3 regions of the Halomonas sp. V046 genome follow, and region 1 is predicted to be linked to each of the others. Evidence: riboswitches for the same ligand, from Rfam matches in the RefSeq annotation. Region 1 holds a riboswitch; each other region holds the start of a gene.
What was found. Region 1 has a riboswitch for thiamine pyrophosphate ahead of thiC (phosphomethylpyrimidine synthase ThiC). Riboswitches for the same ligand answer to the same signal wherever they lie in the genome.

Region 1 (3,201 bases):
GCGACCATCCGACACTGACCTTCGTGGCCGACGAGCTGTCCCCCGACGGCCCCGCCCAGGGCACCCTGACTGGCCAACTCAGCCTGCGCGGCGAAACGCATCCGGTGACGCTGGCCGTGACGCTGAACAAGGCCGACCGCTATCCCTTCGGCCACGAGCAACACACCCTTGGCGTCTCGGCGACCACCGAGCTGAAACGTAGCGACTGGGGCATGGACTACGCCGTGGACAACGGCCTGGTCGGCGACAGCGTCGCCGTTCGTCTCGAGTTTGAAGCCATCGCACAATGACGTGCACAACTGCGCCAGTGCCGCGTCAGTTTCGCGTACCGCACACTCGGCCATGGCGCCCAGGGGGTTCCCCTCGGCCCCGTTAGTGCTTAGACTGCCGGAAGATCGCTTGACGGGGTGCCGGTGAATCCGGCTGAGATGGCGCAGGCGCAGGAAGGCTATGGTTGCAGATGGTGGCAAGCAGCCCACACGACATGCCTTCCTGCAGACCAAGCGCTGGTCCCGTGGAACCTGATCCGGGTGAAGGCTGGGCAGATGCCCGCCAGTGAACCGGCGTAGGGATTCAGGCGGTGGCGGAGCGCCTGATGCCTTCCCGGTTCTCTCCCCACTCTCCTTTCCCCCTCCCCGCCCTCACTCCGGATCCATTCGACCGGAGGACACATGGGCTATCGTTTCGCCGACCTGATCGACGCCTGCCGCTCGGACTGGACGGCCTACATCGAGCACGACTTCGTGCGCCAGCTAGGCACCGCCACCCTGTCCGAGGACGCGTTTCGTCACTACCTCAAGCAGGACTATCTGTTCCTGGTCCAGTTTGCCCGGGCCTACGCCCTGGCGGCCTACAAGAGCCAGTCCCTCGAAGAAATGCGCAGCGCCTTCGCCGGCATGCAGACGATCCTCGATGTGGAACTCGGCCTGCACATCGGGTTCTGTCGCGACTGGGGCATCCGTGAAGCCGACCTGGCCACCCTGCCCGAAGCCCGCGCGACCCTGGCCTACACCCGCTACGTGCTCGATGCCGGTGCCCGCGGCGACCTTCTCGACCTGCACGTGGCGCTGTCGCCCTGCATGGTCGGCTACGCCGAGATCGCCGACTGGCTCAAGGCTCAGCCATCGACGCTGCGTGGCGCCGACAACGATTACGACGCCTGGATCGCCATGTACGAAAGCGCCGAGTTCCAGGACGCGGCCGAGGCCGAACGGCTCTGGCTCGATGAGCGTCTGGCCGAGGTCTCGCCGCGGCGCTTCGATGAGTTGGTGAGGTTGTTTCGCGATGCCACCCGGCTCGAGATCGACTTCTGGCAGATGGGCCTGGACCTGGCCGACTAGGCTGGCGTGTCGCCACCGCTCGGCACGGCCACCCAGCGCTCGTGATCGCCACACGGTCATGCCGCCGGTGGCGGCACACCCTGGCCACGCACGACGACACGACCGAACGACAGCAGGACCGAACGACAGCAAGACCGCTTGACGGGGGGCCGTGGACCACGGCTGAGATCATGCAGCGCATGGAACCCGTTGAACCTGATCTGGGGATACCCCCGGTGCCACGGCATCGCGGCGAGGACCAGCGTAGGGATCAAGCGACGGGACAAGACCGCCCCGCTTGACTCTCCGTCCGACCAGTCTCGCCTCAGCCCGATGCACGGATCATTCAGCAGTCAACAACCATAACCGGCAGCCGATCCCTGCCCGCCTGAAGGAGAGACCGAGATGGATAGCCGCACGTCGAGCAAGACCACCCACTTCCTGGCCGAGAGCGCCCGCGTCGATGAGGCCGCGATCCAGCCGCTGCCAGGCTCGCGCAAGATCTACATCGAGGGCTCGCGCCCAGATATCCGCGTGCCCTTTCGCGAGATTTCACTGTCACCCACCCGCACCAGCGGCGCGGACGAGGCCAACCCCCCGATTCTGGTCTACGACACCTCGGGGCCCTACACCGACCCCGAGGTGTCGGCGGACCTGCGCCGCGGCCTGAAGGAGCTACGCCGGACCTGGATCGAGGAACGCGATGACACCGAATTTCTCGACGGCCCGACCTCCGAGTATGGTCGCCGGCGCGCCCAGGATCCGATGCTCGCCCCGCTGCGCTTCGACCTGACCCGCACCCCGCGTCGGGCCCGGCAAGGCCATAACGTCACCCAACTGCACTACGCCCGTCAGGGGATTATCACGCCGGAAATGGAGTTCATCGCCATCCGCGAGAACCAGCGCCGCCAGGCGCTCAGCGCCGACTACGCGGGGACTCCCGAGGTCGAGCGCATTCTCGGCCATCAGCACCCCGGCCAGGGCTTCGGGGCACGCCTACCCGAGGAGATCACGCCGGCGTTCGTGCGCGATGAAGTCGCCGCGGGCCGAGCGATCATTCCCTGCAACATCAACCATCCGGAAACCGAGCCGATGATCATCGGCCGCAACTTCCTGGTGAAGATCAACGGCAACCTCGGCAACTCCGCGGTGACGTCCTCCATCGAGGAAGAGGTCGACAAGATGACCTGGGGCATCCGCTGGGGCTCCGACACCATCATGGACCTGTCCACCGGTCAGAACATCCATGAGACCCGGGAATGGATCATCCGCAACTCCCCGGTGCCGATCGGCACCGTGCCGATCTACCAGGCCCTGGAGAAGGTCAAGGGCGTGGCCGAAGACCTGACCTGGGAGGTGTTCCGCGACACCCTGATCGAGCAGGCCGAACAAGGCGTCGACTATTTCACCATCCATGCCGGCGTGCTGCTGCGTTACGTGCCACTGACCGCCAACCGGGTGACCGGCATCGTCTCGCGGGGCGGCTCGATCATGGCCAAGTGGTGCCTGTTCCACCACCAGGAGAGCTTTCTCTACACCCACTTCGAGGACATCTGCGAGATCTGCAAGCGCTATGACGTGGCCTTCTCACTCGGTGACGGTCTGCGTCCGGGGTCGGTGGCGGATGCCAACGACGAGGCCCAGATGGCCGAGCTCAAGACCCTCGGCGAGCTGACCCGTATCGCCTGGAAGCATGATGTTCAGGTGATGATCGAGGGCCCCGGCCACGTGCCCATGCACCTGGTCAAGGAGAACATGGACAAGCAGCTCGAATACTGCGACGAGGCGCCGTTCTATACCCTCGGCCCGCTGGTCACCGATATCGCCCCAGGCTACGACCACATCACCTCAGGCATCGGGGCGGCGATGATCGGCTGGTTCG
Region 2 (3,201 bases), on a different contig from region 1:
ACCACCCACAGGAGGCTGACATGACTCTGCGACTCGGCGACACCGCCCCGGATTTCACCCAGGAAAGCACCGCCGGCACCATCCAGTTCCACGACTGGGCCGGCGACAGCTGGGTGATCCTGTTCTCCCACCCCAAGGACTTCACGCCGGTATGCACTACTGAGCTCGGCGAGGTATCGCGCCTGAAAGGCGAGTTCGACAAGCGCAACACCAAGGCCATCGGCCTGTCGGTCGATCCTATCGAGGACCACCACGCCTGGGCCGGCGACATCGAAGACACCCAGGGCCATGGACTCAACTTCCCGCTGCTGGCGGACCATGATCGCAAGGTCAGTGACCTCTACGACATGATCCATCCCAACGCCAACGACACCCTGACGGTGCGCAGCGTCTTCATCATCGACCCCAACAAGAAGGTCCGCCTGACGCTGACCTATCCGGCCAGTACCGGCCGCAACTTCGACGAGATACTGCGCGTGCTGGATAGCCTGCAGCTGACCGATGGCTACAAGGTGGCCACGCCGGTCAACTGGACGCCGGGCCAGCGCTGCATCATCGTGCCGGCGGTCAGCAACGACGAGGCCAGCAAGCTATTCCCCGAGGGCTGGGACGAACAGCGACCCTATCTGCGCTACGTCAAGCAACCCGGCAAGTCCTGATCTCAGGCCACCTGCCTACCCGGTACACGCGGCCGCCCACTGGCGGCCGCGTGCGTTGTTGAGCAGGGCCGCTGCCCGATCGCGAGCCTTAGCCTATAGCGGAACAATGGGGGGCTGGCATGTCACGCGCTCGCCGCACCCGATATCATCCCACTCGCTGTCTCATCCCCTCTTGCCAGGAGCGCCCCTTGCCCTCCAGATGATGACACCTTGTTGCCGGGTTGGCGGCCCTCGCCCTGAGCACCTCGGCCTAAGCGCCTCGGCCCAGGAGACGACGCGCCTCGAGGTCGGCTATATGCCGAGAGCCTGGCTCGGGCCCGGCGCTACCTGCTCAATCTGCCCAACCTGCCCAACCTGAAGGCAGCACGACCGCGTGCCAGCGCCATCATCGTGGCCAATGGCACGGCGAACGCGGCGGCCCTGAAGACACCCGACGCCACCGATAACGCCCTACGCCTGTGCCGGAATTCGCCGAAGGCGCAAGGCCTCGTAACGACAGAGGACTCACCGAGGTCGACGCCTCGGAGGTCACCCTGGCCAAAAACCAGGCCGCTGGCTGGGCCTATGTTCGCGCCTGATGCCAGCCCCTGGGCCCCCCCCACCGGCACCACGCAAGTGAACGGCTGTCGCGCCACCCTGTCACAATTTCGACATCGAACGTTAAGCGCGCGTTAAGGCATAGCGTGTAAGGTGTCATGGGTCCCCTTTCCCTGACCGTCTTCGGAGTCGATCTTGCCATGTCGCCCCTCGCTTTCGATATTCGTCCTCGCCCCCTCGCCCTGCGCCTGTCTGCCGGGGGGCTCGCCCTGTCCGGCGCCGCATTGCTCACCGGCATCGCCCTGATGGCCTGCTGGTCCACCTGCAGCGTCCCGCTAGGGCTGTTGAGCCTGGCACTGGGCAGCATGGCCCTGTGGCACGATGACGGCGATGGGAGCGCCAAGGACGTCGATGACGACCTCGATCTCGACCAAGGCCAGGACAGCGCCCCCCTTGGCACCACGCTGCGTCACCTGACCCTGGCCTCCCTGGGTACCCTGGTGGCATTGCAGTTGCTGGGGTAATCGGCTTTACAGCTCGCTCTCGAGTGGTGATAGTAGGCGCTTGGCAACCACTGCCACTTGTCCACGACAGGGGCGCCGCGTGCATGGCTCAGGCCGTCGTGCGCGGCTGAGAGGCACCCTTGGAACCTGACCCGGATCATACCGGCGGAGGGAGTCGCGGCGGCCGTCCGCGCCGTCCCGGCGCGCCTCCGCCTGGAGGCGAGCATGACAGCTTCTCTCACCGGCGCCGAGCTTGGCGCTCGCCTGACGCGAATGCGCCAGGCCACACCACTGATACACCACATCACCAACTACGTCGCCATGAACAGTGCCGCCAACGTGCTGCTGGCCCTTGGCGCCTCACCGGCGATGGTCCATGCCAGGCAAGAGGCCGCCGAGTTCGCGTCCCTGGCCGATGCGCTCAGCGTCAATATCGGCACGCTGTCGCCGGCCTGGGTCGAGGCCATGGTCGAGGCGGCCACCAGCGCCCGGGCCCACGCCAAACCCTGGGTCCTCGACCCCGTCGCCGTCGGGGCTACCGCCTATCGCCGCGAGGTAGCCGGCCGCCTGCTCGCCTGCCGGCCCACGGTCATTCGTGGCAACGCCTCGGAAATCATCGCGCTGCACGGCGCCAGCACCGGCGGGCGCGGCGTGGATTCCACTGTGGCCAGCGACGAGGCCCTCGCGGCTGCCGTCGCCCTGGCCCGTAACGCCAACGCGGTGGTGGCGGTGACCGGCGAAGTCGATCTGGTCACCGATGGCCAGCGCCTGGCTCGGGTGTCCGGCGGCCATGCGCTGATGCCGCGGGTGACGACACTCGGCTGCGCGCTGAGCGGCGTGGTCGCCGCCTTCGTCGCCAGCGGCGCCGATGCCTTCGAAGACTGCATCGGCGCACTCGCCTGCTATGGCGAGGCCGGACGCCGCGCCGGCCGTGACGCCCATGGGCCTGGCAGCTTCGCCAGCGCCTTTCTCGATGAACTCTATCGAATCGACGCCGACGCCCTGATCGGCCTAGCCCCGCTGGAGATAGCGCATGTCCCTTGAATCTCGCCCCTGCCCCCTGGAGAGCGGCTTCCACCCTGACCAGCTCGCCGTCTACCTGGTCACCGACCCGCACCTTTGCGCGGCGCACGGCCTGGTGAAAACCGTCGAGGCCGCCGTTCGCGGCGGCGTGACCCTCGTCCAACTGCGCGACAAGCACGCCGACGACGCCACCTTGATCGACCAGGCCCGGCAGCTCAAGGCCGCGCTGGCAGGTAGCGGCGTCCCCCTGATCATCAATGACCGGGTGGCGGTGGCGCAGGCCGCAGGCGCCGACGGTGTGCACCTCGGCCAAGGCGATAGCGAGGTGGCCGAAGCGCGCCGCCTGCTGGGGCCGGGCGCCATCATCGGCCTGTCGGTCCAGAACCCGGCGCAGCTCGCCACCCTCGACGTAGAAGCGCTGGACTACCTCGGCCTGGGACCGGTGTTCGCCACCGCCACCAAGGGCGACCACGCCGAGC
Region 3 (3,201 bases), on a different contig from region 1:
CCTCGGTATCCTGCGCTTTTCCGATCGCTTCCAGGTCTCATCGCTGTCCAGCGTCACGCCCCCGGCCGCCGCCTTCGCCTTGCCGGACCAGAACACCGGCCTGCAGAACCTGCTCAAGTCGGTCATTCAGTGACCTCTATCGGCTACCTGCTGCACCGCCTGCTTCGCCGTCGCGTTGTGACGGTGAAGCAGGCGGTTTCCGCCGCCGTGGTTCAAGCCCCGGCTGCAACACGACCGCCCCGCGGCCGCCAGCGAACGAGGCGGGTCCACGCCACGGTGCCAGCAAGGTCAGGCGAGCTGACGAGGGCCTCCTGCGACAAGCGCCAGCGCAACACTGACCAGGGAGGAAATCACCAGCGCCCAGAGAAACGGCGCCAGAGTCGGTACACCGTTGGGGAAACTGGCGGCCAGCAGACCCGCCTGAAGGCTGCCGCCGGCGAGCCAGCCGGGCACCAGGGTCGCGATCAACCCCGCGACGCCACCACCAATGGCGGCCAAGGGGCGCATTCTAGACCACAGGCCGAGCATCACCGGCACCACGATGGCCGCGCAGAGCAGATCAGCGATCAAGAACAAGCGCAGCACTGACAGCCCCTGCAGGGCGATGAGCACGACCGGGACCATCAAGACCACGGTGATCCAGCGGGCTTCTCTCAGGGAGCGCTGGCGCCCTCCTCCTGCGGCACTTGCCAGCGACGCCAAGGCGTTCTGCAGGGTATCGACACTCGAGGCCACCAGCGTGACCGCCAGTACCAGGGCCGGTAGCGCGAGCCAGGCTGGCGCATCGGCAAGCAGTGCAAAGAACGGAATCGGCGGCTGCCCCAAGGCCACACCGCTGGCCGCCGCGAGCATGCCGAGGCCGCCGACCACGGCCACGACGATCACGGTCAAGCCACCCCCAAGCCAGGCCCCGCGCACCAGGGCCGTGTCGTCTCTGGCGGCCCAGACCCGCTGCCAGTAGCCCTGGTGAAACAGGTTGGCTGCGGTCACCGCAATGATCAGAGTCAGCGCCACGGATAGCGCGTCGCCTGTCGGCAGCGACGGCAAGGCGGACAACGGCGGCAGGCTCGGCAGCCGGCTCAACGTGACCCCAGCCACCAGCACCAGCAAGGCCATCAACAGCCACGCCTGCCAGCGGTCCGTGGCAAGACTCGCGCGCAGGCCGCCGGCGGCGGTATAGACGAGGGTAGTGACCGCGACGGCAAGGATCACCCACTGACCCGAGCCACCGGACAACAGGCCGGTAATCGCGCCGATGGCGGTCAACTCGGCGGCCAGAAAGCAGCCCATGTAAAGTACCGACACCAACGCCACCGCCCGCTGGACCAGGCTGCCGTGGCAGTGCTGAGCGAACTCACCGATGCTGCGCCCCTCGGGCAGGCGGCGCCGGATGGCGGGCCCGAACAACCCCAGCACGATAAACGGTAACGCCGAGCCGAGGGCGTAGCCTGCCACCGCCAAGGGGCCGACGAAGGCGCCGATCTCGGGCGGGGCGAAGAGGATCCACGCGCCCATGCCCGAAGCAAGAAAGGACAGCCCCAGCGCCATTCCCGACTGGGAGTTCCGCGCGGTGACATAGTCATCGAGACGCTCGTCCCGGCGACGAGCCTTGAGGCCCAGCAGGGTGAAGCAGGCTAGCGCCGCGGCAATCGCGGCGATCGTGATCGTCGACATGGTCGCTCTTCCTCCGCCGGTATCAACCGGATCAGGTTCCAGGGTCAGCAACGCGCTTTCTCAGTCCAATGAGGACTCCCCTGGCGACAGGTAACAAATTGTTAATATCGAGTTACACTGCGTATCAATGCACTAAATATCGTCTTAGCGTGGAATGTCCGTGGGCGGACAGCTTGTTACGGCACTACCCAGTCGTGCAAATACCACAGAACCACGATATACGTAATGATCAAGAAAAATCATCCCGATTCTTGATCCAGAACAACCGGGGCACATCATGCCAGTGATGGTCGGCTGAGCGCCATCCCCATTTGACTGTGAGAAGCGCCATGAGACCCATCGATAAATCCCTGCTGGAACAAATGCATATCAGCGAGGTCGAGATCAAGCGTCGCAAGGAATTTCTCAACCTCGGTGACGCTGACCTCGCGGATCTCGCGGCGCTCAAACCCATCATCAATGAGCATATCGAAATCATCGTCGAGGAATTTTACGAGCGTCAGACGGAAATCGACGAAATCAGCCTGCTGATCGGCGATTCGGAAACGCTGCAGCGGCTGCGCTCCGCCCAACGCCAGTACGTGCTCGACCTCTTCACCGGCTACTACGACACCGAATACGTCAATAGTCGTCTGCGTATTGGCCTGGTCCACAAGCGCATCGGCGTGGAGCCTAAGCTGTTCCTGTCGGCGATGTGCACCCTCAAGACGATTCTGTTTCGCGTCATCGACGAGAATCTCGGCCATAACAAAACCATCAACGACGTCAAGAGCAACGACGTCAAGAGCAACGACGTCAAGAGCAGCCTCGACAAGCTCATGTACTTCGATATCACCTTGGTGTTCGACACTTACATCGACACCCTGCTCAACGAGGTGCACAGCGCCAAGCGGCGGATGGAGCTCTATGCCCGCAACCTCGAAGAGAAGACCAAGGAACTTGCGACCTACGCCGAGAAGGACCCCCTGACCGGTCTGTTCAACAAGCGCGGGATGAGCCAGGCGCTGAACAGAGAGATTCGCATGGCCGAGCGCCGCCACTCGCTGCTGAGCCTGATCTACTGTGATATCGACAACTTCAAGACCATCAACGATACCTTCGGCCACCACAAGGGCGACGAGATTCTGGTCACCTTCGGCGAAGTGATGCAGGAGACGGTACGCAACAGCGATATCTGCTGTCGCCTCGGCGGCGATGAGTTCTGCTGCATTCTGCCCGACTGCGACGTCAAGAGCGCCCGCATGATCGGATCCAAGGTGGAGCTTGCCTTCCAGACCCGCTATCCGGATTTCTCGATCAGCGTGGGCGTCGCCGAGACCGGCGAGCGAGAGTACCTCGACGAAGAAGCGCTACTCCGGGCAGCCGACACCATGATGTATCGCAACAAGGAAGACCGTAAACAGCGCGAGTCCGGTGCCTTGGCGACGCCCCCCGCCGATGTACACCCCGGCACCGACCATCATGCCTCGGGCTCACCCCCGGCGGCAGAAAAACCCGACCCGACCGGCGCCGCCCGTTTGACCGCTG

Region 2: it holds a riboswitch for thiamine pyrophosphate, as region 1 does, so the genes downstream of both, thiM (hydroxyethylthiazole kinase) here and thiC (phosphomethylpyrimidine synthase ThiC) in region 1, are expected to answer to the same signal.
Region 3: it holds a riboswitch for thiamine pyrophosphate, as region 1 does, so the genes downstream of both, ACUN9Y_RS08930 (sodium:solute symporter family transporter) here and thiC (phosphomethylpyrimidine synthase ThiC) in region 1, are expected to answer to the same signal.

The regions. Positions count from the first base shown of each region.
Region 1 is NZ_JBQXYF010000007.1:231,643-234,843, reverse strand. It holds gene ACUN9Y_RS11560 (YceI family protein) at 1-290, shown strand, start outside; gene tenA (thiaminase II) at 672-1,340, shown strand; TPP riboswitch at 1,473-1,607, shown strand; gene thiC (phosphomethylpyrimidine synthase ThiC) at 1,725-3,201, shown strand, end outside.
Region 2 is NZ_JBQXYF010000010.1:37,217-40,417, forward strand. It holds gene ACUN9Y_RS14560 (peroxiredoxin) at 21-659, shown strand; gene ACUN9Y_RS14565 (hypothetical protein) at 1,397-1,720, shown strand; TPP riboswitch at 1,779-1,890, shown strand; gene thiM (hydroxyethylthiazole kinase) at 1,925-2,743, shown strand; gene thiE (thiamine phosphate synthase) at 2,733-3,201, shown strand, end outside.
Region 3 is NZ_JBQXYF010000005.1:304,535-307,735, forward strand. It holds gene ACUN9Y_RS08925 (hypothetical protein) at 1-133, shown strand, start outside; gene ACUN9Y_RS08930 (sodium:solute symporter family transporter) at 289-1,674, opposite strand; TPP riboswitch at 1,665-1,766, opposite strand; gene ACUN9Y_RS08935 (GGDEF domain-containing protein) at 2,004-3,201, shown strand, end outside.